DNA from 4 places in the Bacillus sp. m3-13 genome. Region 1 is predicted to be linked to each of the others. Evidence: riboswitches for the same ligand, from Rfam matches in the RefSeq annotation. Region 1 holds a riboswitch; each other region holds the start of a gene.

Evidence for each region. Region 1 has a riboswitch for S-adenosylmethionine ahead of M313_RS0115920 (LLM class flavin-dependent oxidoreductase). Riboswitches for the same ligand answer to the same signal wherever they lie in the genome.
Region 2: linked by a shared signal. The riboswitch ahead of M313_RS0109895 (sugar ABC transporter substrate-binding protein) and the one ahead of M313_RS0115920 (LLM class flavin-dependent oxidoreductase) in region 1 are both predicted to bind S-adenosylmethionine.
Region 3: linked by a shared signal. The riboswitch ahead of M313_RS0105460 (O-acetylhomoserine aminocarboxypropyltransferase/cysteine synthase family protein) and the one ahead of M313_RS0115920 (LLM class flavin-dependent oxidoreductase) in region 1 are both predicted to bind S-adenosylmethionine.
Region 4: linked by a shared signal. The riboswitch ahead of mtnW (2,3-diketo-5-methylthiopentyl-1-phosphate enolase) and the one ahead of M313_RS0115920 (LLM class flavin-dependent oxidoreductase) in region 1 are both predicted to bind S-adenosylmethionine.

The regions. Positions count from the first base shown of each region.
Region 1 is NZ_ACPC01000022.1:69,960-78,151, forward strand. It holds gene M313_RS0115900 (Cof-type HAD-IIB family hydrolase) at 286-1,158, opposite strand; gene M313_RS0115905 (HD-GYP domain-containing protein) at 1,348-2,379, shown strand; gene M313_RS0115910 (YjiH family protein) at 2,524-3,879, shown strand; gene M313_RS0115915 (ATP-grasp domain-containing protein) at 4,073-5,020, opposite strand; gene M313_RS0115920 (LLM class flavin-dependent oxidoreductase) at 5,073-6,125, opposite strand; SAM riboswitch class I at 6,214-6,325, opposite strand; gene M313_RS26670 (hypothetical protein) at 7,072-7,194, opposite strand; gene M313_RS0115935 (hypothetical protein) at 7,211-7,567, opposite strand; gene M313_RS0115940 (PTS transporter subunit IIBC) at 7,847-8,192, shown strand, end outside.
Region 2 is NZ_ACPC01000018.1:115,306-123,497, reverse strand. It holds gene M313_RS0109900 (sugar ABC transporter ATP-binding protein) at 1-325, opposite strand, end outside; gene M313_RS0109895 (sugar ABC transporter substrate-binding protein) at 386-1,498, opposite strand; SAM riboswitch class I at 1,600-1,705, opposite strand; gene M313_RS0109890 (glycoside hydrolase family 13 protein) at 2,446-4,116, opposite strand; gene M313_RS0109885 (hypothetical protein) at 4,344-5,591, shown strand; gene efp (elongation factor P) at 6,004-6,561, opposite strand; gene M313_RS0109870 (M24 family metallopeptidase) at 6,656-7,717, opposite strand; gene aroQ (type II 3-dehydroquinate dehydratase) at 7,722-8,159, opposite strand.
Region 3 is NZ_ACPC01000012.1:126,333-134,524, reverse strand. It holds gene M313_RS26280 (DUF6254 family protein) at 116-235, opposite strand; gene M313_RS0105485 (CPBP family intramembrane glutamic endopeptidase) at 344-949, shown strand; gene M313_RS0105480 (ATP synthase subunit C-like protein) at 1,014-1,415, shown strand; gene M313_RS0105475 (YkvI family membrane protein) at 1,620-2,672, opposite strand; gene M313_RS22785 (homoserine dehydrogenase) at 2,754-3,959, opposite strand; gene metX (homoserine O-acetyltransferase MetX) at 3,947-5,029, opposite strand; gene M313_RS0105460 (O-acetylhomoserine aminocarboxypropyltransferase/cysteine synthase family protein) at 5,046-6,365, opposite strand; SAM riboswitch class I at 6,437-6,550, opposite strand; gene M313_RS0105455 (ATP-dependent Clp protease ATP-binding subunit) at 6,872-8,192, shown strand, end outside.
Region 4 is NZ_ACPC01000012.1:102,329-110,520, forward strand. It holds gene smc (chromosome segregation protein SMC) at 1-211, shown strand, start outside; gene ftsY (signal recognition particle-docking protein FtsY) at 231-1,229, shown strand; gene M313_RS0105350 (carbon-nitrogen family hydrolase) at 1,638-2,420, opposite strand; gene M313_RS0105355 (pyridoxal phosphate-dependent aminotransferase) at 2,519-3,691, shown strand; SAM riboswitch class I at 3,778-3,883, shown strand; partial or broken gene mtnW (2,3-diketo-5-methylthiopentyl-1-phosphate enolase) at 3,959-5,206, shown strand; gene M313_RS0105365 (2-hydroxy-3-keto-5-methylthiopentenyl-1-phosphate phosphatase) at 5,203-5,868, shown strand; gene M313_RS0105370 (methylthioribulose 1-phosphate dehydratase) at 5,865-6,503, shown strand; gene mtnD (acireductone dioxygenase) at 6,704-7,237, shown strand; gene M313_RS0105380 (CoA-disulfide reductase) at 7,742-8,192, shown strand, end outside.

The sequences.
Region 1 (8,192 bases):
AGTCTTCGCCTTTTGCTCCAAGTCACAGCTAGAAACTACTTTAAAGAATGATTTTCCTATTACCTAAGGTGAATGGGTTTTCATTAACCTTAGTTGAATGAAGCCATCTTGTTGATTGGAGTGGAAGGCGTGTAGACGCCCGCGGGAGGAAGGGACAGGTGAGACCCCGCAACGGAGTGAGGAGGCTCACGGACCGCCCGCAGGCAAGCGAAGCGCCTGGAACGGAAAGCAACAGTTTTAGAAAAAACCGGGTAGCCTCAAAGCCACCCGGTTCCATTCGTTCACTTACCCAACTTCACTCTTCGCCATCGCCTCAACGATCGCCTTCGCAACACCACTATTTACATTCGTATCCGTAACCATATGCGCCTTCGCCTTCACTCCATCCGGTGCATTCCCCATCGCAACAGCACGACCTACACGCTCCAACATCGACACGTCATTATAATTGTCCCCTATCGCCATCGTGTCATCCATAGAAATCCCTCGCTCTTGGGTGAAGGTAGTTAATGCAATTCCCTTCTGAGCATCCACACTTGTAATCTCCAAGTTGTCCTTACCAGAAGAACTCACAGCAACCGTGCCAAGATCCATCAATTCAGCACGTGCCGCTTCCAAGTTTTCTTTATCCATGGAGAATGCAAGAAGCTTGTAGATAACTTTTGACTCATCCTGCAAAATAGGTTCAAAGCTGTCTACCATTTTGACATTTCCGTCTTCCATTCTTTCTTGTGCCGCCTTTAAGACTTTATCGTAGTCGTTATCATTACTCGCTGACATGAAAACATCCATAATGGTGGCAATTGCCTTATCGTAATCTTTCGAGAATGTCCCGTTCTGCGTATAGATTTCAAAATAAATCTCATGCTTGTCCAATATTCGCGCAAGCTCTCTACCCAGGTCCATGTTAATCGGATTAGTAGCGACGATTTCTCCGTCCGGCGTACGTGCCTCCGCTCCGTTTACACAGATAATCGGCGTATGGATGCCCGCTTCTGCCAATACGTCCTTTGCCTCCGAGTAGGATCTTCCGGTAGCGATGACTACTTCCACCCCATTGTTCCTTGCAAGCTTAATCGCATCCGCGTTCTCTTCACTAACTACATGGTTATTATTTAATAATGTTCCGTCCATATCTATGGCAATACATTTTACCAAGTGAATTCACCTTCTTATATGTATGATTTTTTGTATATACCCTATCCTAGTTAATCTTTCTTCGTATTTCAAACATTATACTGAAAAAACATTTTGCTAAAAATTTTGAAAAGTATAATTAGTTCTGTTTTATATGCGCCAAATCCCTTATAATAAAGGTATTAAACGGATCAGGCGAGGTTGAACTTTATGAAAATTTCCTCCAATCATATTGGTAAAATTCTAAAAAATGATATTTACTCTTTGTCGGGGAATCTTTTATTAAAAAAAGGGACGGTCCTGAATGCAAAACATGTGGAAAGCTTGCAAAAGCATGCCTACTACTTTGACCAGGCCTTTATATTGGATGAGCCCCACCATTTGTCCAAAGAGTATTTTCAGCATGTTAAAAATATGTATGAATCGAGCATCCATACGTTCCAATCCATATTCGCCAATCTTGAAGGAGAACAGCTGCCTCCACTTGAGGATATCCTAGGGATGTTGACTCCACTAATTGATAAGCTTGTGGACGATCCGGTTTTCACCCGATACATAGAACAAGTGAAATGCTATGACAATTACACCTATACCCATAGTTTGAATGTCGGAATCTACTCTTCTTTAATCGGGAAGCTGCAAGGACTTGATAAAAGCAACATCAGCTTGCTCGGTCAAATGGGGATGTTTCACGATGTTGGAAAGTTACTGATCGACAAAGGTATTTTACAAAAGCCTGGCCGCTTGACGGAAAAAGAGTGGATGGAAATACAAAAACATACCACCTACGGATATGATTTGCTTAAAAGGAACCGAACCATCGATCCTCATATATTGCAAGGGGCGTTGCTACATCATGAACGCTTGGATGGAAGTGGTTATCCAACAGGAATCAAACATTCGAAGATTCCATACTTTGTTCAGATTCTATCGGTTGCGGATATGTATGATGCACTCTCATCAGAAAGAAGCTATCGACCTAAGCAAAATATTTTTACCACTACTAAAATTCTTATCCAAGAGGCAAATTACAATAGATTGAATCCAGCCATCGTCTATCCGTTTGTCCGATATGTTCTTTCCAATCATCTTCGCGAAGAAGTGGTTCTGAATAACGGGAAACTTGCAGAAATTATTTTCATCCATTCCGATGAACCGCACCTGCCGATTATCAAGGTCGATGATCACTTTATTGACCTTAGAAAAAATAAAGAGTTGGAGATTCTCGACTTTGCGAATTGATTGGCTAATGTAGGTTTGCTACCACTTGGTTTCGGGGTATCCAAGTGAAAGATAATACATAATTCCAGTAACTACCTTTGAAAAGTTTGAGAAATGTATTAAAATAACTAACGTTGCATATTTACGCATAAGGAGATTATTATATTGAAAAACCATTCATCTTTTAGAACAGCAGATAAATTAAAATTTATTATTCCTTCTATCATAGGAATTTTATTATTCATGTTTCCTGTCATGTACGATGACGAGTTAACGATTCCAATTGCCATTTTTGCTGGGTTGTTAGGAGACCTTTTAGGCAGTAGCATCCCCTACATTATGACAGGGGTCATTACCATCACTGCCATCGCAACGGTAGTGACCAAGCTGGTGAAGCCCTCTTTTACAAAAGAGCCAGGATTCTTTAACACGTTACTGAACGTGTCTATCTTCTGGACCGTTGTAAGAGTTTTAGCGATGATCTTGGCCATTATGACCTTATTTGAACTTGGTCCAGAGGTTGTCTGGAGTGAGGTTACAGGGTCTGTCATTCTAAACGATTTGCTACCAGTACTATTTACAGTATTCCTTTTTGCCGGTTTATTTTTGCCGTTATTATTAAACTTTGGATTGTTGGAAATGTTTGGCGCACTATTGACGAGAATCATGCGTCCTTTATTTAAACTTCCCGGGCGATCTTCCATTGATGCTTTAGCTTCTTGGCTTGGAGATGGGACCATCGGGGTCTTATTAACAAGTAAGCAGTACGAAGAAGGTTATTATACGAAAAGAGAAGCAGCGGTTATTGCGACTACTTTCTCGATCGTTTCGATTACATTTAGCCTTGTTGTTATTACGCAAGTGAAACTTGGGTCCATGTTCATTCCATTTTACATTACGATTGGGGTGGCTGGACTTGTAGCAGCCATCATCATGCCGCGTATCCCTCCTTTATCCAGAAAAGCGGATAAGTATTATAACGGAGAAGAACAAGATGAGAAAGAACTGATCCCTGCCGGCTATTCACCGTTAAAATGGGGATACACCCAAGCGGTAGAGCGCGCTTCTAAAAATAAGAGCGCAGGTAAGTTCTTCCGTGACGGCGGAAAAAATGTCCTTGATATGTGGATGGGGGTTGCACCGATTGTTATGGCATTCGGTACGATTGCCTTGATTCTAGCTGAAAACACAGACCTTTTCGTTTACCTTGGCATGCCATTCATTCCGTTGCTAGAGTTACTGCAAATTCCTGAAGCGGCTAAAGCGTCTGAATCCCTTATTGTTGGTTTTGCGGACATGTTCCTGCCAGCACTTTTAGCTTCTGATATTCAAAGCGAGTTAACACGTTTTGTAGTCGCGGCAGTATCTGTTACACAGCTGATTTATCTTTCTGAAGTTGGGGGCGTTATCTTAGGTTCTAAAGTTCCTGTATCGCTTTGGGAGATGTTCGTGATTTACATTTTACGTACATTGATTACGTTACCGGTTATCGCGCTCATGGCGCATGTGTTTTTCTTTTAATAGTGGCATGTAAAAAGCTATCCTTAGAGTCCTGTTGGGGACTTTGGGATAGCTTTTTTAATGTGAATCCTCTGTAGAGTGAAGCGCAAGGTGTGAGACTCCAGCGGGGGAGTAACGGTAGGTTGAGACCCCTGAAGCGTTGTGAGGAGGCTCAAGCACCGTCCCGCGGAAAGCGAACACCTGGAGCGAAACTCTACAGATGTATTACAGAGCCCTCTAGCTCTTTTCCTAGTAGCTTTGCAAGTTCCAGCATGCCGTATTTCCCGGCTGCTTTTTCCGCGTCTGCATTGTAATTAGTGTTGGTGTTGACATCATAAGTGAAGATTTCACCTTGACTGTTGCGGATAAACTCAATACCAGCTACCTGAATCTCGTTTTCTTGCAGGAAGTTTTCATATTTTTCAATGATCGGGTCGGCAAAGCCTTCCACGATACGGAACTTCGGCTTTTCTTCGACTTCTTCGCCTACAGGGCAGAACAGGTCCCCGATCTGGCAGGCATCGGCCGGGCACAACTCAAAGCCTTCTGATGTATCGACCTGAACGGCATACATGAACTTCCCGCCAATAAACTCACAACGGGTAATAAAAGGTTCTGGCGCCTGAATGTATTCTTGGATCAACGTGATGCCATCTACAGGTTCTTCAAAATCAGGTCCGTAAAGGTACTCTTCAAGGGAGGCTGTGGAGTGGAATAGTTGTACCCCAAGTCCTTTTCCAGCACGGTTATGTTTCGTAATAAAGGAGTTCGATCCTATTCGTTTAGCTGCTTGCAGTATATGTTCCTTGCCTACCGCTGCAATCGTTTTTGGCGTTCTCACTCCAGCTTTTTCTAGGGCCGTGTATTGATTTACCTTACTTAATTCCAACTGAAGTGCACGACTTCCATTGAGCACTTTTCGTTCATGGTGCTCGAGCCACGCCAGTACCGCTCCTGTTAACTCGGGTGCAAAGCGGTGGTCTCTTGTATGGGAGGAGGCGCTCATTCTGTTGTAAAATACGCCTTCAGGTGGTTCTTCCGTCAAAGGAACTACTCCTTCGTCTAAATGCCATTCTTCATATGGCAATCCCAACTCTTCCAATCTATTAGTTAAATGTGTTGTCCACTCTTTATTTTCATGGATAATGTAGATTTTTTTCACGATGTTTGCCTCCATTTTATGCATATATGCTAGTGTATTCTCTGCTTGGTTTTTATGATTGGGCAAGCTCTTCTGTCCTCGACTTTACAAGTGGCATCACCTTTTTGGCAAAGCGCTCCATTTCTTCAAGCTGCGGGGAGAACTGTAATAGCAATAAGTCCACGCCCGCTTTCTCGAATTCTTGTATTCTTGTAGCAATCTGCTCTGGCGTGCCTATTAAATTTGGACGCAATCCCCTATTCGATACAGAGTAGTCCTGCAGTTGTATTTGTTGTTCAAGCTGTGATTTGCTTGTGAAGTCCTTAAATCCAGCATACGCATCTGATTCTTTAACAGCTGTGATCCGGGCAAGTTCCGCCTCCGCTTCTTCTTCCGTATCTCTGCATATGACATAAGCAGCCATCCCAAAGGATTGAAAAGGAGGATTCGGTGTCTTAGCTCTCTTTTCTTTCATATCATTAATCTTCGCCGCCACTTCCTCCACCGTGCCCCCGTGCATGACATAGGCATCACAGTGTGAGGAGATAACTTCCTTCCCTTTCGGACTCTCGCCACCTGCGTAAAGTATCGGATTTGGGCGCTGCATCGGTTTAGGGTGAAGTTTTGTGTCTTTCAACTGATAGTATTTTCCCTCATAGGTAAAAGAGTCCTCTGTCCATAAGCCTTTAAGGACATCAATAAACTCCTTTGTGCGGTCATAACGCTCATCATGCTCAGTGAAAATCCCGCCATATTGACGAGCCTCCCCTTCCCACCAAGCCGAGACGACATTGAGAGTGAATCGCCCGTTACTGATATGATCGATATTTGCGGTTGCTTTTGCCGCAATTGCCGGGTTATGAAAACCAGGCCGGATCGCCGTCATGATTTCAATTTTTTCTGTAACGGCTGCCAAAGCTGCAGCAGTCGACCAAGCTTCCAATGAGTCCTCTTTCGGTCCTTTAATATCATTTAGGAAAAGCTCGGCAATTAAAGTGGTGTCAAAACCAAGCTGTTCTGCCTGTTGGATCACTTTTTTTGCATAATCAAAAGTCGGCGGCATCTGTTCGTCCTCTACATTTCTCAACCAACCGCCGAATATCGGCAACCAAAATCCAAACTTCATTTCACGCTTCCCCCTTAAATGTTTGTGTATGTAGACAAACAAAAAACTCCTTCGATAAGAAGAAGTTTGAGTACAAGCCCGTAACATCCACTTATCTTCCAAGAACGTTTGTCTTGCTGGAATTGGCACCTGTACGGTTGTTTGTACCATACGGTTGCCGGGCTTCGCAGGGCCAGTCCCTCCACCTCTCTTGATAAGAAAACTTACTATTCAATTATTATTATCTAAACTAATCCTATCACGAAACTTGGGAATGGACAAGTATTTCGGATAGCTAAATAAAGTTGGTGTTATTTATAGCTTATTAGCTTGTAGGGGAATTGATGATGGGGGATTTGGGGAGGCTGAGCGGGGGTGGGCGGCAATGAAGACACTTCTGAGCTTGAATTCCTTCCACTGAGGTCTTCATACACTTTATCAAGACACTTTCAAGCCTGAAACCCTCCCACTAAGGTCTTCATACCCCCTATGAAGACACTCTCAAGCCTGAATTCTTTCCACTGAGGTCTTCATCCACCTTATGAAGACACTTCCAAGCCTGAAACCCTCCCACTAAGGTCTTCATCCACCTTATGAAGACACTTCTAACCCTGAATTCCTTCCACTGAGGTCTTCATACACCTTATGAAGACACTCTCAAGCCTGAAACCCTCCCACTAAGGTCTTCATACACCCTATGAAGACACTTCCAAGCCTGAATTCCTTCCACTGAGGTCTTCATACACCTTATGAAGACACTTTCAAGCCTGAAACCCTTCCACTAAGGTCTTCATACACTTTATGAAGACACTTCCAAGCCTGAAATCCTCCCACTAAGGTCTTCATCCACTTTATGAAGACACTTCCAAGCCTGAATTCCTTCCACTGAGGTCTTCATCCCGACCATTACCTTAATTCCCCACCAAAAAACGCCCCCCATACCAGGAAGGCGTTTCGCATAAAACTATTAATAGACATCCTTTTCGAAGTTAGGGGCATGCAAGCCTACCTCTTCAAAGACTTCGCCTATTTTCTGGTGGAAAGTATCCAATGCAGCTGTCACTTCTTCACCATCTGAGCCTTCTGACAAGGCTGCAGCACGTTCTTCAAAAATATAGAGCTAACAACTCGATGGAATCCTTCATATCCGCGCTAAGATCATCATCCAAGTTCTTCGGAATCTCAATTCCACGAAGTTCGTTGGCAATACGATTACTAGCCTCAACGGCTGCTTCAAGATCTCCTTCACCTGCTGACATTTCATAGGATGTTACAGGCTCGAGATGCTTGCGGATGGTCTGAATCATTTCCATTTGTATATTCATAAGGACGGTTACCGTTTCCCCGCTCTGGTCAGCAGGAACTTGTTTGGAATCGGCAGTGTCCACATTGTTCGCTTCCTCTGTGCAGGCAGATAGCACCATTACTAAAACAAGTATCATAGAGAAAATCCACTTTTTCATATCAAGTCTCCTTTTCTTCATACATTACGGAAACAGTGTACTCGTTTTCACGGAACCTGTATATACTTCCAACAAAAGTTGCATTCTTCTATTTTTTCTTACATCTTGTTATAGTTTGTTAAAAATTTATTAAAATAATATTTTCTGCTTGCATTGTTCACCCACATCCCATACAATAGGAAAATGCAAACGGTTGCACTAGATGTGCATTGTTTTACACTAAAATGAATTCGTTTTCAACAAAAAATAGAACTTTTATAGAAAGAAGGCTGTTAAAAAATGAAGAACTTTTTGTCTTTTGATTTCTGGCAGAAATTCGGTAAAGCTTTGCTGGTAGTGGTTGCGGTTATGCCTGCTGCTGGTATTATGATTTCTCTTGGTAAGTTGGTCGGGATGACTGGCGGAGACTTAGCTCTTGTGCAAACGATTGCAAGAGTGATGGAAGATATTGGTTGGGGAATCATCACCAACCTGCATGTATTATTTGCGGTTGCCATTGGTGGATCGTGGGCGAAAGAACGTGCAGGAGGAGCTTTCGCTGCACTGATTGCATTCGTTCTTATCAACCGTATCACTGGTGCAATCTTTGGGGTTAACAACGATATGGTGGCAGACCCTGAAGCTA
Region 2 (8,192 bases), on a different contig from region 1:
CCGTCTCTTGTAGCATGATGTTCTCCGCTACCGTCAGAGTTGGAATCAACGCCGAATCCACTTCCTGATAAACGATTTGCACACCGGCCTTTTGGGAGTCTGTTGGTTTCGAAATAGAAAGTTGCTTTCCTCCGAGATTGATTTCCCCGGTAAAATGAACGTACGTTCCAGCCAGCACTTTCATCAATGTCGATTTCCCCGCTCCATTGGCGCCGATTAATGCATGCACACTACCGGGTTTGGCGGTAAATGTCACCTTGTCCAAAGCTTTCACTCCAGGAAACTCAATGGATATGTCTTTCATTTCAAGTATAGTGTTTGTCATTCTGCTCCCCCTCTCTTCAAAAATATAAACACTCCCTCCTTATGAAGAGAGTGCCGTCTATTATTTTTTGTAATGCTCTTTCAATGTGTTCATCCACTCTTCTAAGAATGCGTCAGATTCTCCCCAGCCTTCCACGACCTTTGAAAGGTTGCCCATGTTTACCGCTTCGCTTGATTGTTGTAGATCTTCTTGAGAGATCAAAGAAGCTTCTAAGTCATAAGTTTGCGGCGTTTCTTCCCCTGCAAGCTTTTTAGCAAGTAGACGTAGGTTTACCGCACCGATTAACTTCGGGTCCACAGCAGCTGTATACTCCCAAGGGCTTCCTTCTGTACTGATTTCCTGAAGGTCCGCATTGGAAACATCTATTCCGTAAATCTTGATTTCTTCACGACCTGCTTCTTTCAACGCACGAGCCGCTCCGACTGCGAATGCATCCCATGTAGCAAAGATAGCATCAATGCTTCCTTTAGGATGCTTGTTCAACATTGCCGCAACCGCGTTCTGGGTTTGAACGGATGTATCTGCCGCCGCAACGCCAAAACGTTCCACTTCGTTCAGGCCAGGATTATTTTCTAACGTTTCTTTATACACATTGTTACGTCGAACCATCGGCGGGAAACCGTCTACCCACAGGTACACCACATTCGCTTCCCCGTTGAAATCGTTGACGAGTTGATCAAGTGCTAATTTTGCCAGCTCCTCATCATCTTGAGAAGTTAGCGTCACTCCTTCAATGTTTGCAAGATCTCCATTGGAATCGAATGTCACCACTTCTTTGCCGCTGTCGACAAGCTGTTGGACACCTTCCACAGTTGCCGCATCATCACCGTGTGATATGATCACTCCGTCATAATCTTGGTTAACCGTCTGATTGATTGCATCATGGAATTTCGCACTGTCACCATTTGCAGTAAATACATCCACTGTAAATCCTATGGACTCCCCTTCCTCTTTCGCTCCAGCTAAAAATTGCGCCGTATGATCATCCCCGCCGATTTTACGGATAACCTTAATTTTCGCACCTTCTCCATCTGCAAAAATCTCTGGTACGTTCTCAATCGGCCCAGTCGGCTTACTGCTCGCTGCAGAATCGCCCCCTCCACTGCAACCAGTCAATAATAAAGTCGCTGTTGTTAATACCACAATTCCTTTTTTAATAAAGTTCTTTTTCATTTCTATACTCCCCTTTTTGCTTTATTGCTTTAATAAAATAAAAAACCTCTCTAAGAAAAGAGAGGTTTGAGCGCTAATTGAAAACAAAAAGACTTGTCCCTCTCTTATCTTTCAAAACATCACTGTTTTGCAGGATTTAGCACCAATTCCAAACGGAACGGTTGCTGGGCGTCATAGGGCCAGTCCCTCTGCCACTCTTGATAAGAGATCGAAATATTTAGTTTATTAAAAGAATTAAGTATTACTTTACCGCCTTAAAGGAGAAGTGTCAATGACTTTTTTTAAGAAAAGTAAAAATTTATGGTTGGTAGTTTAAAGTGTGGTCCACCTCGCCTTCATAGGGTCGATGAGGACCTCTCTTATGCCTTTCCCCCCAAACTGGCGTCTTCATAAGTGCGATGAGGACCTTTCCCCGGTCTTTCTCGCCAAACTGGCGTCTTCATAAGTGCGATGAAGACCTCTCTCGGGCCTTTCTCGCCAAACTGCCGTCTTCATAAGTGCGATGAAGGCCTGTCTCAAGCCTTTCTCGCCAAACTGACGTCTTCATAAGTGCGATGAGGACCTCTCTCCGGCCTTTCTCTCCAAACTGACGTCTTCATAACTGCGATGAAGACACCTCTCCGGCCTTTCTCTCCAAACTGACGTCTTCATAACTGCGATGAAGACACCTCTCCGGCCTTTCTCTCCAAACTGACGTCTTCATAACTGCGATGAAGACACCTCTCCTGCCTTTTTCTCCAAACTAACGTCTTCATAAGTGCGATGAAGACCTGTCTCAAGTCTTTCTCACCAAACTGACGTCCTCATAAGTGCGATGAGGACCTCTTTCATTAGATCTTATCAAATCAGAGGTCTTCATCATCGCCGCCTAGCAGATTCGTTGCCTCTACCGCCACAAAAAAAGAAAAAGCCCCACCCAAAATGGTGAGACTTTCCCAAGCAATATCTTACTTCGCTACCACATAAACACGAGTTTCATAAGGCTTCAACGTCAATTCAGACACAGCTTCATGCTTAGCAACCTCATAGTTTTGAAGACGAAGGTCAGCTGAAACTACCTCAAGATCTTCAAGCTCTACTGTGACTTCTTCTTCACTCAAGTTACATAATACTATAGCTACCTTGTTATCAAGTGTTCGAGTGTAACCGTAAACTTGTGTGTCATCTTCAAGAATCAGATTGTATTCGCCATAAACAAATACTTCCTCTTCTTTACGGATTTTGATCATTTCACGGTAGAAGCTTAATACGGAATTCGGGTCATTCCATTGCTTTTCCACATTGATCGTTTTGTAGTTTTCATTTACGCCCATCCAAGGGGTACCTGTAGAGAATCCACCGTTTAGTTCATCGTTCCATTGCATTGGAGTACGGGAGTTGTCACGGCCTTTTGCCCAGATGATTTCCATCACTTTTTGAGCATGCTCTTCGCCTTTAGCACTCTCAATGTCATAAAGGTTTTTCATGCCAACATCATCGTAATCGTTAATGCTGTCAAACTTCACATTCGTCATACCAAGTTCTTGACCTTGGTATATGAATGGAGTTCCTTGCATCAAGAAATACAATGCACCAAGGGATTTCGCACTTTCTACTAGGTACTCTTTGTCATTTCCCCATGTAGAAACAGAACGTGCTTGGTCATGGTTTTCAAGGAATAATGCATTCCAGCCATTTCCTTCCAATCCTTTTTGCCATTTCGTTAATGTTTTTTTCAGTTGAAGAAGGTCTACGCCGCCTTCTGTTCCTTTTTCCCAAAGTCCAAGATGTTCAAATTGGAAGATCATGTTGAACTTACCGTTCTCTTCGCCAACCCACTCATCTGCTTGGTTCAGCTTGACGCCATTTGCTTCCCCGACAGTCATGATGTCATAGCGCGCAAACGTTTGCTCTTTCAATTCCTCGAGATGCTTTTGAATTCCTTCCACATTCATCATGTAGTCAAAAGATGGAACATAATCTAGGCCTTTTGGATTTGGCAAGTCTGGGAATCCAGGCTCTTTTTTAATATGAGAAATTGCATCCACACGGAATCCGTCAATTCCTTTATCCAACCACCAGTTAATCATATCGTACAATGCAAAGCGAACATCTTTATTTTCCCAGTTCAAATCAGGCTGCTCTGTTGCGAAGATATGCATGTAATACTGGCCAGTCTTCTCATCCAACTTCCAAGCTGGACCATTGAAAATACTTTCCCAGTTGTTCGGCTCCTTGCCGTCTTTTCCATCTTCCCAAATATACCAATCGCGCTTTGGGTTATCCTTAGAAGACGCAGACTCAATGAACCACTCATGCTGATCAGAAGTGTGGTTGATAACTAAATCAATGATAAGCTTCATGTCGCGGTTATGCACTTCTTCCAGTAACTCATCGAAATCCGCCATGTTCCCGAAGTCTTCCATGATGTCCTGATAATCACTGATATCATAGCCATTATCAACATTTGGAGACTTATACATTGGACAAATCCAAATAACATCTATACCCATATCTTTTAAATAATCTAGTTTAGAAATAACTCCTCGTAAATCACCAATACCGTCCCCATTGGAATCCATGAAACTTCTAGGATATACCTGATAGGCAACTGCTTCTTTCCACCATATCTTTTTCAATCTTGATACACTCCCTTTATTAACGACGCTCTTTGCTATGATAACGGTTGCATGATTGCGTAACCGTTTGCACAAATCTACAAAAAAAATATCACTTGGAATAATTCCACTACTTTACTATACCATCTTTTTCACTAATTTCAACTTAAATTCTGATTTTGTTTTATTCATGAAATGATGGTAGCTGGTAACACTAATGGGTAGGAATATTTTAGGAGGATTTTACCATGAAATATTTATTGATTTGTTTATTGGCTGCATCCGTTGTTTTCGCTCCTTTATCTAACTATGCGGCAACTACGGAACAACCAAAAGCAGCTTTTACAAGATACCAATCTTTATGGTTGTTTGACGGTACGAAAGAAGTCTCCTTACATGAGAATATTGAAGTAGGAAAATTCAGTTGGGCACATGACGGTAAATGGCTTGTTTATGAAGCCAAGCAGGTGGATTCACAATCAGAATCAGAAGAATTTTACATCTGGTTATATAATACCGAAACGATGAGTTCTAGCAAGCTAAAGATTGCTGGACATGATCCACAGTGGAATCCCGCGGATCATTCTTTTGCATTCCTGACTGGCTCCATACTTTGCGTGGTGGAGCTCGCTTCCGGTACTCCAATCATTCATCAGCTTACAGGTGGTGTGTCTAATTTCACTTGGGATGCAGAAGGTGTTAACTTAATTGCATCTGCTAGTGCGGCTTTGTTTCCTGATGGTTGGAGCCACCCAAGACTTTACGAAGTTCATTGGGGTGTGGAGAAGGAATCTCATGAGATGGATGTTAAAGTTACACCGCTTCACACGATTGGATCTCCACTTAAGTATGAAGATATCTCGATCCTCTCAGTGGATGTGGAAAGCTTCTCCTGGTCACATGACGGAAAAAGTTTGGCAATGGTGGTGGCGCCGACAGCATCGTGGTCTGCTGACAGCAATATGCTTAGCGTCTATGTAAAAGAGAACAAGCTTTTTATACCGCTTGGGGAAGTCCTTCTTGATGCCGATTGGATTAAGTGGGCGCCGACAAAGCCTCTTCTTGCCTCTATTCAGGGAGGTGGCCGGATGACCAGTGGCGGAGTTAAAAATAAGGTCCTGACGACAAGCACCATTATCCCAAATTATAAAAAGGTTCATACACCAAAAGGGTTTGCAGATGTGGATTTTGATTGGGTAGATGATGAGAGGATTGTTGTGGCGCGTGGGAGAGAAACCAGTGACAGTCCTGATAAATTTAAGTCGTCATTGTATATGGTGGATTTGAAGGAAAAAGAGGCAGTCAAAATTGTGGAAACGCCTGAGGGTTACTCCGATGGTGAGCCTGTGGTGTTGGAACATGGTTCTGGTTTGCGGTTGTCTTGGGTCCGGGTAGATGCGGATGACAGAAAGCATATTTGGATGAGTAAGGTGGATGGATCTGACGGTCGGAAGGTTGTGGAGAATGTGTTTGATTTGGTTTGGTTTGGGGAGTGAGATTGGCGGGAGGTTCTATTGGACGGTTTGCGGGGATTAGTACGTGGTTTGGGCCTTGAGAGGGCTTCTCTTTTACCGTTTTGTTGAATTTGCTTGCTGTTCGGGCCTTGAGAGAGCTTTTCTTTGCCCGTTTTGTTGAATTTGCTTGCTGTTCGGGCCTTGAGAGTGCTTCTCTTTGACCCTTTTTGTGAATCTGCTCCCTGTTTCGTCGTTGATATTCCTTTTATTTCCTTCTATTAGACATTTCAACCAGATTTCACTACCGTTCGGGCAAATAGATTCCTTATATTGGTAAACAGAACACTCAACCACCAATCGCACACCCATTCACACCTCCGCCCTCCCACCAACACCAAAAAAGGAGAAGTTCCCCCAACCAACAAGGGACCTTCTCCTTTTTAAAAAAATCAAATTAAGCTCTAGAAACGTAAGAAGAGTCAGTTGTATTGATAATCAATACGTCACCTTCGTTTACGAAGAATGGTACGTTAACTGTTACGCCAGTTTCCATAACCGCTGGCTTAGATCCGCCGGAAGCTGTGTCGCCTTTGATTCCTGGCTCTGTTTCCGCTACTTTTAGTTCTACTGTATTTGGAAGCTCGACTCCAAGCGTCTCGCTATGGTACATCATGATAGCTACTTCCATGTTTTCTTTTAAGAATTTCAATTCGTATTCAATTTGAGCAGATGGAAGTTCCAACTGGTCATAGGACTCATTGTCCATGAATACGTGCATGTCGCCGTTTGCGTAAAGATATTGCATTTTGCGGTTGTCGATTTGTGCTTTTGCTACTTTTTCACCAGCACGGAACGTTTTTTCTTGGATGGCACCATTACGTAGGTTACGTAATTTGGAACGTACGAAGGCTGCTCCTTTTCCTGGCTTTACGTGTTGGAAATCCATTACGCGCCAAATGCCGTTGTCTACTTCGATTGTTAAACCTGTACGAAAATCGTTTACTGAAATCATTTATTAGTTCCTCCTAAAGCTATGTAAAATAATGCCCTACACGTATTGTATCCTTGAGTACCTTACTCTAGTCTACACGACGCTAGATACATTTTTACAATATAATAAGTTCTTTTGTAGAGAAGGAAAGTGTTTCGTTACCTGTTTCTGTAACGATGGTATCGTCTTCAATACGCACTCCGCCTAATCCAGCAACATAAATACCAGGTTCTACTGTTACAATCATTCCCGGTTCTAAAACAGTTTCTGATTTAACAGATAGAGATGGCCCTTCATGCACTTCCATTCCAAGTCCGTGACCTGTGGAATGTCCGAAGTACTCTCCATAGCCTTTTTCTGTAATGTAATCACGCGTCAGTGCATCAGCTTCACGGCCTGTAATGCCTGCCTTGATTCCTCTCATGCCTCGTAACTGTGCTTCCAATACAGTATCATAGATCGTTTTCAGCTCATCGCTTGGCTCTCCCACAGCAAGTGTTCTTGTAATGTCGGAGTTATAGCCTTTATAATAAGCTCCAAAATCAAGCGTTACAAACTCACCGTTTTCAATCACTTTATCCGAAGCGACGCCGTGTGGCAGGGCTGAGCGGAAACCAGAAGCAACGATAATGTCAAAGGATGAAGAAACAGCGCCTTGTTTTCTCATGAAGAATTCCAACTCATTGGATACATCCAATTCTGTCAGACCTGGCTTGATGTATGTAAGAATATGTTCAAAAGCTGCGTCAGCAATCTGTGTAGCTTCCTTTAATATCTTAATCTCTTGTTCACTCTTAATCAAGCGTAACTTTTCAATAACGCCAGAAACAGGGACAAGATCTGTTTTTATAGTGGTTTTGTAGTTTAAGTACGTGGAAAAAGTAACATGGTCTTGCTCGAAGCCAAGCTTTGCTACTCCAAGGTCTTTCACCACATTTGCGATTTCTTCTACCAAACCACCTTTATGCTGAACGATTTCGAACCCTTCACATTGTTTGGCAGCTTGTTCAGTGTAACGGAAGTCTGTGATGAATACAGCTTTGTCTTCTGTCACTACTGCCACACCTGCTGAACCGGTGAATCCTGTGATGTATTGGCGGTTTTTGCCGCTTGTAATTAGTAATGCATCAATTCCTGTAGCTTGAAAGCTTTCTCTAAGTTTTGTTAATTTTGTCATCTTGCTATTCCCCCTTGTACTGATTCAATAGTGCTAATAGTGCTAGTTCGTATCCATAATAGCCCAGCCCGACAATCTGGCCTGCTGTTACCGGTGCAGTGACGGATGTATGTCTGAATTCTTCCCGCTTATGTATGTTGGAAATGTGCACTTCCATTACCGGTACTGAAATGCTTGCAATGGCATCGCGAATTGCATAGCTGTAATGGGTGAAGGCGCCTGGGTTCATGACAATCCCGTCAAAACTGCCTTCCGCATCATGAAGCTTATCGATAAGCTCTCCTTCGTGATTGCTTTGAAAACAAGTTAGTTCACACGAATTTTTGCCTGCGAATGCTTGAAGTTGCGCTTCTAAATCTTGCAATGTTTGACTGCCATATACTGAGGGTTCCCTAAGTCCTAATCGGTTTAGGTTAGGGCCGTTGAGAACAAGTAAGCGCATGCTGCGATCTCCCCTTTTTAACTCTTGTCGATT
Region 3 (8,192 bases), on a different contig from region 1:
GCCTCATTTCTGTAATATCTTCCAATAGTATGCTTTTATAACCCCTACAATATACCCCTAGCTCATATAACAATAGAGGTCATCCCTATAGGAAGGAATGACCGGCAACAATAAATTATTTATTTTTCCCCGCTTCATCTGCTAGTTGTTCAAAACTCTTCACTTTACCGTGTTCATTTTGCGATTGCTTTCTCACTTTTCTTTGTCTTTCTTGTTGGCTTTTTGATTGTGTCATGCTTCCATCTCCTTACATAATTTAAGTGTTTCTTTGATAGTATGTTCGTTTATCATAAGAAGCTTTCCTGTTAAAATAAGGTCAAGCACATAATTAGGAGTAAATAATATGAAAAAGACTCTTTCGTTTTTAGTTTTAGCAAACTTCTTACTTGCTATTAGCTTTTTGCTAACAGATTATTTTTGGATGCTGTTTCCTGTCTCGCTATTCATCCTTATTTTAGTAAGTATGAAAGATAAGAGATTTACTCGTCTTAATAACAGACTTTTTTCTTTACAAGATATTTCGTATGGAATCTTAACAGGGACGATCTTATATGGGGTATTTTTAGTTGCTTACTTAATACTGAAAGTACTTCCCTTTCCACTCATTACTTTTGTGGAAGAATTATATTTGATTGTAGGCCCACGTAGTTGGTGGCATTACTTAATGTTGGTTCTAATTATTATTCCAGGAGAGGAAATTTTCTGGAGAAGATATCTTCAATCTAAACTAGTAAATAGATACGGCATGTTAGTAGGGGTTATAGCAGGGGCATGTTTGTACGCATTGGCTCACACGTGGACAGGCAATCCCATGTTGGTCGCCGCAGCAGCAACGGCAGGTGTTGTTTGGGGTGCCTTATATGTATGGAAGAACTCCCTTACTCTTGTCATCATTTCCCACCTTGTATTTGATTTATGGTTACTTGTTATTTTCCCATTAAACTTTTGATATCCCTTTTGGAAATTATAAGGTAAAATAAATATTTATTATGTATTTCAGGAGGGGAAATATCATGGATGCTTTGTATTTATTTGTTATAGCCGCTGTAATTGCAAGCTTTGGGATCTCGATTGTTTTACGCTCCAGTATGGAGAAACTTGTGTTAGAGCCAGAAACCTTTGGACAAATCCAATCTAGATTCTTCATTTATGTAGCTGTCATTGAAGCACTTCCAATTATCCTTATTGTCTTCGGCTTTATGACATTGATGGATTCCACTGTTAACTTATTCATCCCAATTACAATTGTGGCAGTGAGTGTACTAGTGAACTTTATTCTAAACTTAATAAAAAAGAATGAACTTGTCAGCGGTGCACCCGCACTGCAAGAAAAACTTATGACATTCTTCCTAATCGGCAACGTCCTAATGACCGCCATCCCAATCGTTGCCATCGTCGCTACATTCGTACGATAAGAGTTTTTTGAGGAAGTGAGCGGGTTAGTAAAATATCCGTTGAAGATACCTAACCACCCTGTTGATTGGAGCAAATGGCGTAGACTCCTGCGGGGGAAGAAGCGACATTGTTGAGACCCCGCAACGAAGTGAGGAGGCTCAAGGTCGCCCCGCGGAAAGCGAAGCCAACTGCGGAAATCAACAGGGAGTTTATCCATATCCCCCTCACTTCCTCACCACCAACAACACCAAAAACGCCATACTCACATACCCAAAAAACGGATACAAATGCTCAATCAAACTGCCATATCCAATCTGACTAATCATATAAATAATACTCACCAACACAACCGTCACCACATACCGCGACACATTCAACATACTCTCCAACTGCCGCTGCAACCCAAAAATATCACTAACAACCGATGTAAATATCTCCCCATAAATCACAAAAACATAAATGCCAAAAAACGAAAGCATACTCAACTTCACCACTTCCGCCATCGGGATCTCAAACGTATGAAACTCTGGAAGCGAAGCAATTGATATATGACACGTCAATAAAATAAAACACAAGACAAGTCCCCCAATGAACCCGCCACGTTTAATGACCCAATCATCCTTTGCTTCCGTTGCCAGCGGAACAAGAACCGGCTGTGCCATTGCTAGATTGAATGACACATACATAAACGGTGCCAACCAACCCTTTAAACTGTCCTTTACAGGCTCCAGGCTCAAAAAAGATATCCCATTTTCTGCAATGGAGTTTCCAGCAATGATAAAACTGAAAATAATCATAACCGGAACCACAATAACATTAACCCCAACCAATCCTTTTACACCAAAAAGAACCACACAGACAGAAAGTACAACCGTTAGGAGCAAACCGAGCTGAAATGACCATCCGAGTTGTTCCTCAAAAACTGCACCAGCCCCCGAAAGCATGACTGCTCCCACACAAATCAAAATGACCAACATAAAGAGATTGACAACCGTTCCCGCAGACAAACCAAATAAATATTCATTAAACTCTTTATAGGAATTTGCCTTGATCCTCTTGGAAATCAGCATCATTTTTGTCCCAAGCCAAATAAATAAAAACCCACTCATAAGTATCGTAATTAATCCGATCCACCCGTATTGCGTAAAAAACTGAACAATTTCTTTCCCTGTAGCAAAACCCGCACCTACAATGGTGCCTACATACACCGCCCCTATTTGACAAGCACTAAGCCAGCTGCGTTTCACGATTGCCACACCCTCTTCTCCCTTAAGCATTCCACCAAAATAAAACCAGCTTGTCACATATATATGAGACAAGCTGGAAAGAAAGAAGAGAGAATTGTACGAGCTATTAGATTATACGTTAACTTTTTCAACCCTATGTTGATAATTACCTTTAAGTTCAAAGTAGGCCAGCAATGGGTTTTCTAAAAGAATCCTTTCCACTTCTTCTGTTTCAACGACAGCCGCTCTATCAGATAGACGAGCTAAAACTTTGATATCATAAGGAACTTCTAATTTTTTATTCTTATTAAAAAGTACCCACTTAGAAGAGTTTGCAGCTTCCTCCTGATACACTACGTAAGCTGGCTCTGAGTTAACAGGGCGACTAATCTGGATAATGTCTTCTAAAATAGCACTAGCTGTTGGGTACATACCCGCTCCAGGTCCTTGCAGTTGAACATTACCAACAAGATCAGTCTCTATGGAAACCGCATTTTGCACTCCATCGACCTGATAAAATGGGTGTTCAGTAGAAATCAACACCGGCTCCACCTTACACTGAACCCCTTTTTGTCCTTTAAATAACGTAACAATATGCCTGAAGCGTAATCCAAGTTCATCCGCACTTTCCACATAGTCTGCAGTAATGTCTGTAATACCCTTGCGTATGGTTGACTGCTCTTCTGGTTTTTCCCCAAAGATAAGCTGACTCAATACAACACCCTTGTAATAGGCATCATACCCCTCAATATCATTAGATGGATCAGCTTCTGCATAACCGTTTTCTTGTGCTGCTCGTAAGGTTTTTTCAAAAGTATGACCATCTTTTCTCATGCTTGATAAGATAAAGTTGGACGTTCCATTTAAGATCCCTTCAACTTTTCGAACGCGATTCACCTGCAAAAGTTGCCTCAAGGTTTGTATTACAGGTATACCACCAGCTACTGTTGCCTCAAACCCTACCGTAACATCATTCTTTTTGGCTAGGGCAAGAAGTTCCTCTCCATGATGAGCAAACATTTCCTTGTTCGCAGTCACCACGTGAATTCCTTTTTCCAATGCCTGTGTTAAATAGGTGTGTCCCGGCTCACAGCCCACAATAGCATCTACTATTACATCCAGTTCCCCAATATTCAAAATTTCTTCGAAGTTTGTCGTAAGTAAAACTCCATCCTCACGAGATTGTTCATGTTTCTCTAGATTCTTCACAAGGATTGCCACCACATTCACACTTTTCCCCAATACCTGTTCTAACCTTGCTTGGTGAGATTTAATGGAATAATGAACGCCTTTGCCTACTGTACCAAACCCTAGGATGGCAATATTTAAATGAGACATTCTGTCACTTCCTTTTTCTCTAATATGTTTTTGACATGATGTCCCCATTTTTCAAATTCCACAAGAAACCCGTCATGCCCGAACCTAGTCTCAACTTGTACATAGGCCGCATTTTTATTGCGTTTTTTTAGTTCTTTAAAAAATGCCTCTGCTAAAGTTGGTGGGTAAAGAAGATCCCCGGAAAAACTGAGCATACAAACTTTTGCTTTCACTTTCTCAAGCGCTTTTTCCCATCCTCCTCTTTCAAACCCTAGATCAAATTGATCCATTGCCTGAAGAAGAATAAGATAGCTGTTTGCATCAAAACGTTTAGAAAATTTCCGGCCTTGGTATTTTAAATAGGAGTCAACCTGATATTCTATATCAACTCCTTCTTTCCTTTCCCTGTTAAACCGGTCATTAAATAAGCCTTCCGACCGGTATGTGACCAACCCTACCATTCTCGCTATCTCCATCCCTTTAATAAGAGTCCCATCAGGATAGTTTCCGTTATCCCACAGAGGATCTGATTTTATCGCATGCCGGCCAATTGAATTGTATGCCAGGGCATAGTCTGTAAAGTAAGGGGTCACCGCCATTGGAATGAGAATTTCTGTGAAGTTAGGATACAAATGTCCCCATTCAAGCACCTGCATTCCACCGAGTGATCCCCCGATAATAGCCTTAACACGGTCAATTCCTAACTTTCGCAAAGCTTTAAACTGAGAATGCACTATATCTCTGATTGTCACGGCAGGAAAGGCTGCGCCGTACTTTCTATTTGTCTCAGGGTTTATGCTTATCGGCCCTGTACTGCCACTACAACCGCCAAGAACATTCAACGTAATAACGTGGTACCTGTTCGTGTCGATATATAAATCAGGTCCGATAAATTCATTCCACCAACCAGGGTTTTCTTTTGAACCGACAGAAACCTGATTTCCTGATAGAGCATGGCATATGACAATCACTTCACCCGTTGGATTTCCTTTTCTTTCATATGCTATCTCCACATCAGGGAGTTTTTTTCCGTTTTCTAAAAGCAGCGTTCCGATCGATACCTTATTGGTATGTTCCGTTTGACAGCTCACAAATGCCCACTCATTTCTATATGTTTTGACTGACTGCAGCTTGTTTGGATTTTCCGGTAGCAACGAAAAGTGCTTGATCTAAATCATGTTTCAGATCCTTTAGTGATTCAATTCCGACAGATAAGCGAATCAGATCTTCCGTTACACCGGACTTGATTAAGTCGTCACCAGATAGCTGCTGATGTGTGGTGGAAGCCGGGTGAATAATCAAAGATTTTGCATCCCCTACATTTGCCACATGGGACCAAAGTTTAATGCTGTCAATCGCCTTTCTCCCTGCATCTCTCCCACCTTCAATTCCGAAGTTTACAATGGATCCATTACCTTTACCCAAATATTTTCTGGCAAGTGTATGTGCCGGGTGATTTGGTAGTCCAGGATATGATACCCACTCTACTGCAGGGTGGTCTTCTAGGTACTTTGCTAATTCCAAGGCATTCTCGTTATGCTTTTCCACTCGTAAATGCAAGGTTTCAAGTCCCTGTAAAAGTAAGAATGCATTCTGAGGACTTAAGCACGCTCCAAAGTCTCTTAATAGTTGGACTCTTAGCTTAACAGCGAATGCAAGATTCCCAAAAGTCTGTGCATACTTGATTCCGTTGTAGCTCTCATCCGGCTCTGTGAATCCAGGGAAGTTTGGATGGTCCCAGTTAAAGTTCCCCCCATCCACCACTACACCGCCAATGGTTGTTCCATGTCCGCCAATCCATTTAGTGGCAGAGTGAACAACGATGTCTGCTCCCCACTTGATAGGATTGCAAAGGTAAGGGGAAGCAAAGGTGTTGTCAATGATCAACGGAATATAGTTATCATGAGCGACCTTTGCTACTGCCTCTACATCCAGTACGCGTAAGCTCGGGTTTCCAATAATCTCACCGAATATCGCTTTCGTTTTCGGTGTAATGGCATTGCGGAAATTCTCAGGGTCTGTTGCATCTACGAATTTCACCTTAATTCCATACTTAGGCAGTGTTACAGCAAAAAGATTATAGGTGCCCCCATATAAATTTTCCGCTGCAACAATTTCATCTCCAGCATGCGCAATATTTAAAATGGCAAACGCTATTGCTGACATTCCAGAGCTTGTCGCAACAGCAGCTGCCCCTCCTTCTAAAAGAGCCAGTCTTTTTTCTAACACATCTACAGTCGGATTCATGATTCTTGTATATATATTGCCAAATTCATTTAACGCGAAAAGATTTTGAGCGTGATCCGTGTTGTCAAAAACATAGGAGGTTGTTTGATAAATAGGGACTGCCCTTGAACCTGTTGTCGGGTCTGGCGTTTGTCCTCCGTGCAATAATACTGTTTCCACATCATAATTTGGTTTTGTCATCCTACATTCCTCCAATTTTCTATTTTCAACAAAATAAAAACCCCTTCCTAAGAAGAGGTTTAAAAATCCTCCTCTTATCTCTCAGGCTACTTCGCCTGCAGGAATTAGCACCAACTCAAGAAATTAAATTCTTGAAGGTTGCCGGACTTCATCGGGCCTGATCCCTCAGTCACTCTGGATAAGAGTTATTTAGTTGGTTAATACGTTAAAACATAATAGTTATATAATCTACGATATTTCTAAGGAGAAATAATTATTACTAAAACTTTTTGCAATTATAGCAACTGGAAAGCACAAAAGTCAATACAATATTCTGAACTTTTCAACATAACTTTCTGCTTCCACTAAATTCCTGAAAGCAAACTACTTGAAAGTCAAAAAAGGTCAAAGTATAATATCCATACAACCTACAAAGGTCAAAATAAGTCAAACTTTTATCAAAGGTGACATGTTTCCCTTTCAAAACAATGGAGCATCTCACACCAATATGAGGAGGTAGCAGAATGATGAAATGTCAAAAATGTGAAGTAAATAACGCAACCATTCAATTTAAATTTCGCTCTAATAACGAGCAGACACAACTTGTCTTATGCTCTTCCTGCTTTGAGGAAGTAAGAGCACAAATGACATCACCGACTCCAAACGGTTTTTTCTCTGACTTCCCTTTTGGAAATGGCTCCCCTAATGAGGAAGGCCACATAAACGGGAAAGCGCAAAACCCACCAATAGGAAGCAAAAAAGGTGGAAGCATTCTTGAAGAGCTAGGTAAAAATATAACCAACATTGCCAAAACAGGGCTTATTGATCCTGTTATTGGCCGTGATAAAGAAATTAAACGTGTAATTGAAATTCTAAATAGAAGAAATAAAAACAACCCTGTTTTGATCGGGGAACCAGGTGTAGGTAAAACTGCCATCGTGGAAGGACTAGCTTTGAAAATTGTTGAAGGCGATGTCCCTTCCAAATTAAAAAACAAGGAAATTTATTTGCTTGATGTAGCCTCCCTTGTCGCAAACACAGGTATTCGCGGTCAATTTGAAGAACGCCTTAAACTAGTAATTGCAGAACTACAAAAAAGAAAGAACGTCATATTATTCGTAGATGAACTTCACCTTATAGTTGGTGCCGGATCTGCAGAAGGTTCTATGGATGCTGGTAACATTTTAAAACCTGCATTGGCACGTGGCGAACTCCAATTGGTCGGGGCAACGACTTTAAAAGAATACCGTCAAATTGAAAAGGATGCCGCACTTGAACGCCGTTTTCAGCCGGTAACCGTGAAAGAGCCTTCTACGGATGAGGCATTAAAAATCATCAAAGGTATTCAATCAAAATATGAGGAATATCACCAAGTTTCTTATTCTGAAGATGCCATTAAGGCATGCGTAGAATTATCACACCGCTACATTCAAGATCGTTTCCTACCAGACAAAGCAATCGATCTTTTAGATGAAGCAGGTTCTAGAAAAAATCTAACGCTAAATACGATTGACTTGGAGCAGATTGATGCTCGTCTGACTCAAATTGAGGAAGAAAAAAAGGCCGCATTATCGAAGGAGGATTACGAAACTGCTGCCAAATTAAGAGACGAAGAGGAAGAGCTTGAAGAAAAAAGAAATTCCAACGATCAAACGGATGCTGTGCGTGGTCAGGTGACATTGGAAGACATTCAACTCATCATGGAAGAGATGTCAGGAATACCAGTTGGTAAACTGCAGGCGGATGAACAGGCAAAGCTTAAAAACCTTGCAACAAACCTGAACCAAAAAGTCATTGGTCAAGAAGAAGCTGTTAACAAAATTACAAAAGCAATCCGTAGAAGCCGTG
Region 4 (8,192 bases), on a different contig from region 1:
TGAAGTGGAAGCGGCGCTTGATGAAGCCAACGTACACCGTTTTGCCCAATATTTAAAGCAGTTCAGTCAAGAAACACAGTTCATCGTCATCACCCACCGCAAAGGAACGATGGAATTCAGTGATGTCCTTTACGGAGTAACGATGCAAGAATCCGGTGTCTCTAAATTGGTCTCTGTCCGGTTAGAAGAATCCAAAGAACTTGTTAAATAGAGAGGAAGAGAATGAGAAAATGAGTTTCTTTAAAAAGTTGAAAGAAAAGCTTACCACCCAAACAGATTCCGTAACGGAAAAATTCAGAGAAGGATTAACGAAAACTCGTGATTCCTTCTCTGGTAAAGTAAATGACCTTGTCGCTCGTTATCGCAAAGTCGATGAAGATTTCTTCGAAGAATTGGAGGAAATCTTAATCGGAGCGGATGTTGGCGTTAACACCGTGATGGAATTGATTGATGAGCTTAGAATGGAAGTAAAACGGCGCAACATCCAAGATCCCCGCGAGGTTCAAAGTGTCATTTCTGAAAAGTTGGTGGAGATCTATCAAGCAGGAGAAGACGTGTCTCCGACCATCAACTTTCAACAAGACGGCTTAACGGTTGTTCTGGTTGTAGGGGTAAACGGAGTAGGGAAAACTACGTCTATAGGAAAGATTGCTAAGAAACTGAAGCAAGAGGGAAAGAGTGTTCTTCTTGCAGCGGGAGATACATTCCGTGCCGGCGCGATCGACCAGCTTGAAGTATGGGGTGAACGTGTTGGAGTGGATGTGATCAAGCAATCAGAGGGTTCAGATCCTGCAGCTGTTATGTATGATGCACTCCAAGCGGCTAAAGCTCGTAAAGTTGACGTGCTTCTATGTGATACAGCAGGTCGACTTCAAAACAAGGTCAATTTAATGAAGGAACTGGAAAAGGTGAAGCGTGTAATTGAGCGCGAGGTTCCGGGTGCACCGCATGAAGTTCTGCTAGTACTGGATGCGACGACAGGCCAGAATGCATTAAGCCAGGCGAAAATCTTTTCTGAAGCAACGAATGTTACGGGAATCGTTTTGACGAAGCTTGACGGCACCGCAAAGGGCGGAATCGTTCTTGCTATCCGAAATGAAATGAAGATTCCGGTCAAGTTTGTCGGTTTAGGGGAAAAAGCAGAAGACTTGCAGGAGTTCAATGCAGAGCAATATGTGTACGGATTATTTGCAGATATGATGGAAAAAGAAGAAGCACAAGAAAGCTAAAAAAATATCATCACTTGCCGCCCCTCCACTCTGACGGGCGGCTTTTATATAGAGAAGAAAGTGTGGGAACCTGTTGATTTCCGTTTCGGGCGCTTTGTTTGCCTGCGGGGTCTTCCCTGTCCCTTCCTCCCGCGGGCGTCTGCGCGCCTTCCACTCCAATCAACAAGAAGGTTTCATTAATTTAAGGGTCTATGAAAAAGCATCTAACCGAGTTAACGGGATAAGCATTAACGTTACATCTACTCAATTTTCAGCTGTGGATTGGAGCAAATGGCGAAGACTCCAGGCGGGGGAGTAACGGTAGGTTGAGACCCCTGAAGCGTTGTGAGGAGGCTCAAGCACCGTCCCGCGGAAAGCGAAGCCATTTGCGGAAAGGAACAGCAGCAATTCACCAATCAACAAAAGAGATTAATAGTATTGTGGTCTTCGATCTTCGAAGATTGGTATTCTTTTTCTTACTTCCGCCACCTTATCTAAATCTATTTCAGCTGTAATGATTTCTTCCGTTTCGCCAGCTTCGGCCACAATTTCTCCCCAAGGATCGATAATCATCGAGTGTCCTGCGAAAGCATTCTTCGGATCAGCACCAGAACGGTTACATGCAATGACATAGCACTGGTTTTCAATGGCCCTCGCAATGAGAAGTGTACGCCAATGATCAACCCTAGCCAAAGGCCACTCTGCCACAACAAATATCGCTTTTGCATCTTTTGTAGTATGCGCGCGTATCCATTCAGGAAAACGGATATCATAGCAAATGAATCCTGCACAAGTTTCTCCGTCAAGCTCAAACATCCCATCCGTTTTTCCTGGCTGAAGGAAGTGATGCTCGTCCATCAAGCGAAAAAGGTGCAATTTGCTATATTCGCCGGCAACTTCGCCATCTTTATTGACGGTAATCATCGTATTATAAATTCCTTTGTTCGTTTTTTTGGCGACAGAACCACCCACAATGTGGGTTTTAAGTTCTTTTGCAGCAGATTTAAGGAATTTGGTAGTGACAAAACCGCCGGAATCTGCAATTTTATCAAGGCGTTCGAGGTCATAACCTGTGGACCAAAGTTCAGGAAGGACAATGATATCTGGTCGATCCTTACCTGACAATGTCAGTAGTTCACATGCTTTTTCTATATTTGCTTTGGGATCTCCAAAGGCTACATCAAATTGAATACAAGCTATTTTCCATTTCATAATTTTATCCCCCCGTTGAAAAAATACTTTACAAGTTGAATCTAACAATATATGATTTGTGACTAGGATTTCAAGAATTTTTTAAGTAGGTGAAAAAGGTGAAACACTTTCAACAATCTGAATTATTAAATACACTGCCTAAACAGTTCTTTGCTTCATTGGTTGAAAAAGTGGGAAAGGTTGTTGCACAAGGTCATGATGTTATTAATCTTGGACAAGGAAACCCTGACCAACCGACTCCTGAACATATTGTAAAGTCGTTACAGGAAGCAACCGAAAAACCGAATCATCATAAATATTCCCCTTTTCAGGGTCATCATTTTTTTAAAGAAGCGATCGCAACTTTTTATAAACGAGAATATGAAGTGGACATAAATCCAGAAACTGAAGTGGCCATACTCTTTGGTGGCAAAGCTGGGCTGGTAGAAATCCCCCAATGTTTATTGAATGAAGGGGATACCGTGCTTGTCCCAGACCCGGGTTATCCTGATTATTGGTCTGGTGTGGCATTGGCCAGAGCGAAAATGGAATACATGCCTTTAAAAGAAGTATATCATTTTTTACCAAACTATGAAGATATCAATCCGGAAGTCTTAAAAGCGGCTAAGCTTATGTTCCTCAATTACCCCAATAATCCGACAGGGGCTGTAGCGAATTCTGTATTTTTTAAAGAAACGGTAGACCTTGCAAATGAGCACGATATTTGCGTGGTTCATGATTTTGCATATGGTGCAATCGGATTTGATGGAAAAAAACCACTTAGCTTCTTACAAACTCCTGGTGCGAAAGATGTCGGGATTGAAATCTATACATTGTCGAAAACTTTTAATATGGCCGGATGGCGAGTGGGGTTTGCAGTGGGGAATGAAAGTGTGATCAAAGCGATCAATCTATTGCAAGACCATATGTATGTCAGTATTTTTGGCGCGATCCAAGAGGCGGCTGCCACTGCCTTGTTAGATAAACAAACCTGTGTTCAAGAATTGGTAGATTTGTATGAGGAGAGACGAAACATCCTTATTCATGGATTACAGGAAATTGGTTGGGAAGTAAAGGCGCCAAAAGGTTCTTTTTTTGCATGGTTAAAAGTTCCGGAAAGATACACATCTGAGGAGTTTGCAGACAAACTGCTTGAAGAAGCCCATGTGGTGGTGGCACCTGGTATTGGCTTTGGATCCTTTGGGGAAGGTTATGTGCGCGTCGGTTTATTAACCAGTACAGAAAGATTACAAGAAGTAGTTCAACGAATCAGAGGGTTAAAGATTTTCTGAATAGTCTGTTGACATAAACTCAAAATGATGGCATAATCTCAACTAGAATTTAGTATTTAGATAATTTGAATTTTATATATAATCCAATCTTATCAAGAGCAGGTGGAGGGACTAGCCCGATGAAACCCGGCAACCGACTTATTCAGTTAAGCACGGTGCTAAATCTTGCAGCAAAAAGCTGATAGATAAGAGGACGTTAGATAGACTAACCTCTTCTTATGGAAGGGGTTTTTTGTTTTTTTATCATCGTTAGAAAGGGTGTACATAATGTCAGAAATTCTAGCAACCTATTTGGTTCATGATCATAACGGGAATCTCGAAAAAAAAGCGGAAGGGATCGCACTTGGACTTACCATCGGGTCCTGGACTGAACTTCCGCAGCTTGAACAGGAGCAATTGAGAAAGCATAAAGGCAGAGTCGTAAGCGTGAAAGAGCTCTCGTCAAATGACAGGGTGAATTCTTATTTAGGGAATACGGTGACACGTGGCATTATCCAAATTGCTTATCCTAGTTTCAATTATAGCAATGACTTGCCGGCGATTTTTAACCACGGTATTTGGCAAGTTGTCATTAGATGGGGAAATTAAGTTGATTGATCTTGAGTTCAGCAATGACTTGAAGCTAGCATATCCTGGACCGAAATTCGGAATAGAAGGGCTTCGCTCCATTACTGGCGTACATCATAGACCATTTGTGATGAGCATTTTCAAAGGGGTGATTGGCAGGGACCTTGATTATTTAACGGATCAGTTGAAGGAACAGGCTCTAGGGGGAGTTGATTTCATCAAGGATGATGAAATATTGTTTGAAAACGACCTTACCCCTTTTGAAAAAAGGATTAACGAAGGCAAAAAGGATTCTAGAGGAAGTGAAGGAAGAGACAGGACATCGTGCAAGATATGCGGTTAATCTGACAGGTCGTACGTTAGAGCTTAAAGATAAAGCAAAAAGAAGCGGTAGAATTAGGTGCTGATTTTCTGCTATTCAATGTTTTTGCTTATGGGCTTGATACACTTCAAAGTTTGGCTGAAGACAAGGAAGTATCCATTCCGATTATGGCGCATCCGGCGGTTAGTGGGGCGGTTACCCCATCAGAATTTTATGGCGTTTCCAATGAGTTGTTGTTAGGAAAACTTTTACGCTATGCAGGTGCTGACTTTTCTTTATTCCCATCTCCTTACGGAAGTGTGGCATTGCCGAAGGAACAGGCGCTCGGTATCCGGGACGCTCTGACAGTAGCAGACAATCAGTTTAAATCGACACTGCCTGTCCCTTCAGCTGGAATACACCCTGGACTCGTACCACTACTTTATCAGGATTTTGGCAACGATGCGGTCATCAACGCAGGAGGCGGGGTGCACGGGCATAAGCTTGGTGGGGCTGCCGGAGCAAAAGCTTTTCGTCAGGCAGTAGATGCGGTAAAAGCTGGGGAATCATTGACATCATACGCACAAAAGCATCCGGAGTTAGAGGTGGCCCTCAAGCAGTGGGGAAGTGTGGAGGTTACAACATGAATGCCAATAAACAAATGATTTTTTGTGACTTTGATGGAACCATCACCAATAGTGACAATATCATTGCCATTATGAAAAAGTTTGCTCCAAAAGAATGGGACGAAATAAAAAATCAGGTATTATCTCAAGAAATCTCCATCAAAGAAGGGGTAGGGAAAATGTTTTCCTTGCTTCCTTCTAAGAAAAAGGAAGCAATTACTGAATATATACTAGGTCACGCTGAGATACGGGAAGGCTTTAATGAGTTTGTGGCTTTTACAAAAGAAGAAGGAATACCCCTTTATATTGTTTCTGGCGGTATTGACTTCTTTGTGGAACCACTTTTGGAAGGAATGATAGAAGAGGAGAACATCTATTGCAATGGCTCTGATTTTGATGGGGAAACCATAAACATCCTTTGGCCTAATGAGTGTGATGTGGACTGTGACAACGATTGTGGTTGCTGCAAGCCATCGATTATCAGAAAACTTGTCAAATCTGATACTTATAAAATTGTGATTGGCGATTCCATCACAGATTTAGAAGCGGCAAAGCTTGCGGATCAAGTGATAGCGAGGGACTTTCTGATTAAAAAGTGTGAGGAGCACTCCATTGCCTTTTCTCCGTTCGAAACGTTTTATGATGTGATGGATATCTTGAAAAAACGGAAGGTGACAGCATGAGTCATTTTTTAAAGAAATGGACAGAGCTTTCTGAGGTTAAGGAGGAGTTGGCTTCTCGGGATTGGTTCTTTGGCACCAGTGGAAACCTTTCTATTAAAGTATCAAATACCCCGTTGCAATTCTTGGTTTCCTCAAGCGGCAAGGATAAAAGAAAGATAACCTCAGAAGATTTTCTGCTTGTGGATGAACTTGGGAACGCGGTCGAAAGCACTACCTTGAAGCCTTCTGCAGAAACATTGCTACACCTCGAAGTTTACCGGAAGACGAACGCAGGTTGTTCCTTGCATGTTCATACCGTTGATAACAATGTCATCTCTGAGCTATATGGTGACTACGGCGAGATTAGATTTAAAGGACAGGAAATCATCAAAGCATTTGGTATATGGGAAGAAGATGCGGAAGTAAGCATCCCAATCATAAGAAACCATGCAGACATTCCAGCTTTGGCAGATGAATTTTCTCAATATATAGATGGAGATGCTGGCGCTGTTCTGATTAGGAATCATGGAATTACCGTTTGGGGAAGGAACGCCTTTGAGGCGAAAAAACACCTAGAGGCCTGGGAATTTCTATTCTCCTATCATTTGAAATTATTAAGTGTAAAAAACTTGGTTCAACCAAAAATATCTATTTAAATCTTATATAGAAAAGTTATTTCAATAGTTTCCCTAGCTGTTGATTGGAGGAACGGGCGAAGACTCCGGCGGGAGGTAGCGGTAGCTTGAGACCCCACAGCGGAGCGAGGAGGCTCAAGCACACGCCCCGCGGAAAGCGAAGCCCGGTACGGAAATCAACAGCGGTGTTAATAGTGATATAAAATAAGGAGGAATATAACATGGCAGAAATCAGATTACACGAAACAGATGAAAGAATCAGTGGGAAAGAACAGGTAGAAAGCTTCCTGAATGATAATGAAGTAATCTACGAAAATTGGGATATTGCAAAACTCCCTCAACATCTACAGGAAAACTTTTCTTTGACTGCTGAGAACAAGGAAGAAATTCTTACAGTTTTTAAAGATGAAATTACAGCAATTTCCTTAAAAAGAGGGTACAAGGCACAAGACGTTATCTCGTTATCTGATACAACACCGAACTTGGAGCAACTTCTACAAAATTTCAATAAAGAGCACCATCATACAGATGATGAAGTGCGTTTCATTGTCAGTGGCCATGGGATCTTCGTTATTCAAGGAAAAGATGGTTCTTTCTTTGATGTAGAGTTAGAGCCGGGCGATTTAATCTCTGTCCCTCCCAATGTGCGCCACTATTTCACCTTGATGGAGGATCGTAAAGTAGTTGCGGTTCGAATCTTTGTTACTACAGAAGGTTGGGTACCGATTTATGAAAAAGAAGAAGTAAATAACTAATAAAAACTGATGACCTTGCGCTGGCAGGGTCATTTTTTTATGAAATTTAGAAATCGTAAAATCCGGTTGATTTCCGTTCCAGGCGCTTCGCTTGCCTGCGGGCGGTCCGTGAGCCTCCTCGACTTTGTCTGCGGGGTCTCACCTGTCCCTTCCTCCCGCGGGCGTCTGCGCGCCTTCCACTTCAATCAACAAGGTTATCCCATTCATCGAAAGGTTAAAAGAAATCTATGAATTGAAATTATTAACCTTTCTTTAACACAATTTCTAGCTGTGGATTGGAGCAAATTGGCGGAGACTCCAGCGGGGGAGTAACGGTAGGTTGAGACCCCGCAACGAAGTGAGGAGGCTCAAGCACCGTCCCGCGGAAAGCGCAGCCATTTGCGGAAAGGAACAGCGGTGAATATCCAACCAACTAATTTTTTTCTTTATGTTGGATGACTAATTTATCTCTCCAGAGGGAATATAATGGTATGAAAACAGAGATAGACTTAGGAGGAAAAGGTTATGGAGCATGTGGTGATAATTGGGGGCATTGCAGGGGGAATGAGTGCGGCCTCTAAGCTAAGAAGACTAAATGAAACGATAAAAATCAGCGTATTTGAAAAAGATGAACATGTATCTTACGGAGCGTGCGGATTGCCATATTACATATCTGGTGTGACAGAATCTCATGAGGATCTGCTAGCAAGAACGGTAGAAGAATTTGAAGAACGAAACATCGCCGTCCATATTCATCATGAGGTAACAAAAGTAGATCACTCAAACAAAAGGGTAAAGGTGAAAAACCTTAAATCAGGGGAAGAAACATTTGTTCAATATGATAAACTTTTGATTGCAACAGGAGCCAAACCAATCGTGCCGCCTTTTATCCCGAAAGAGGCAAGCAATGTTCATACATTGAAGACACTGAATGATGGAATAGAAATGCGTAAGTACTACCAAGATGAAAAGATCA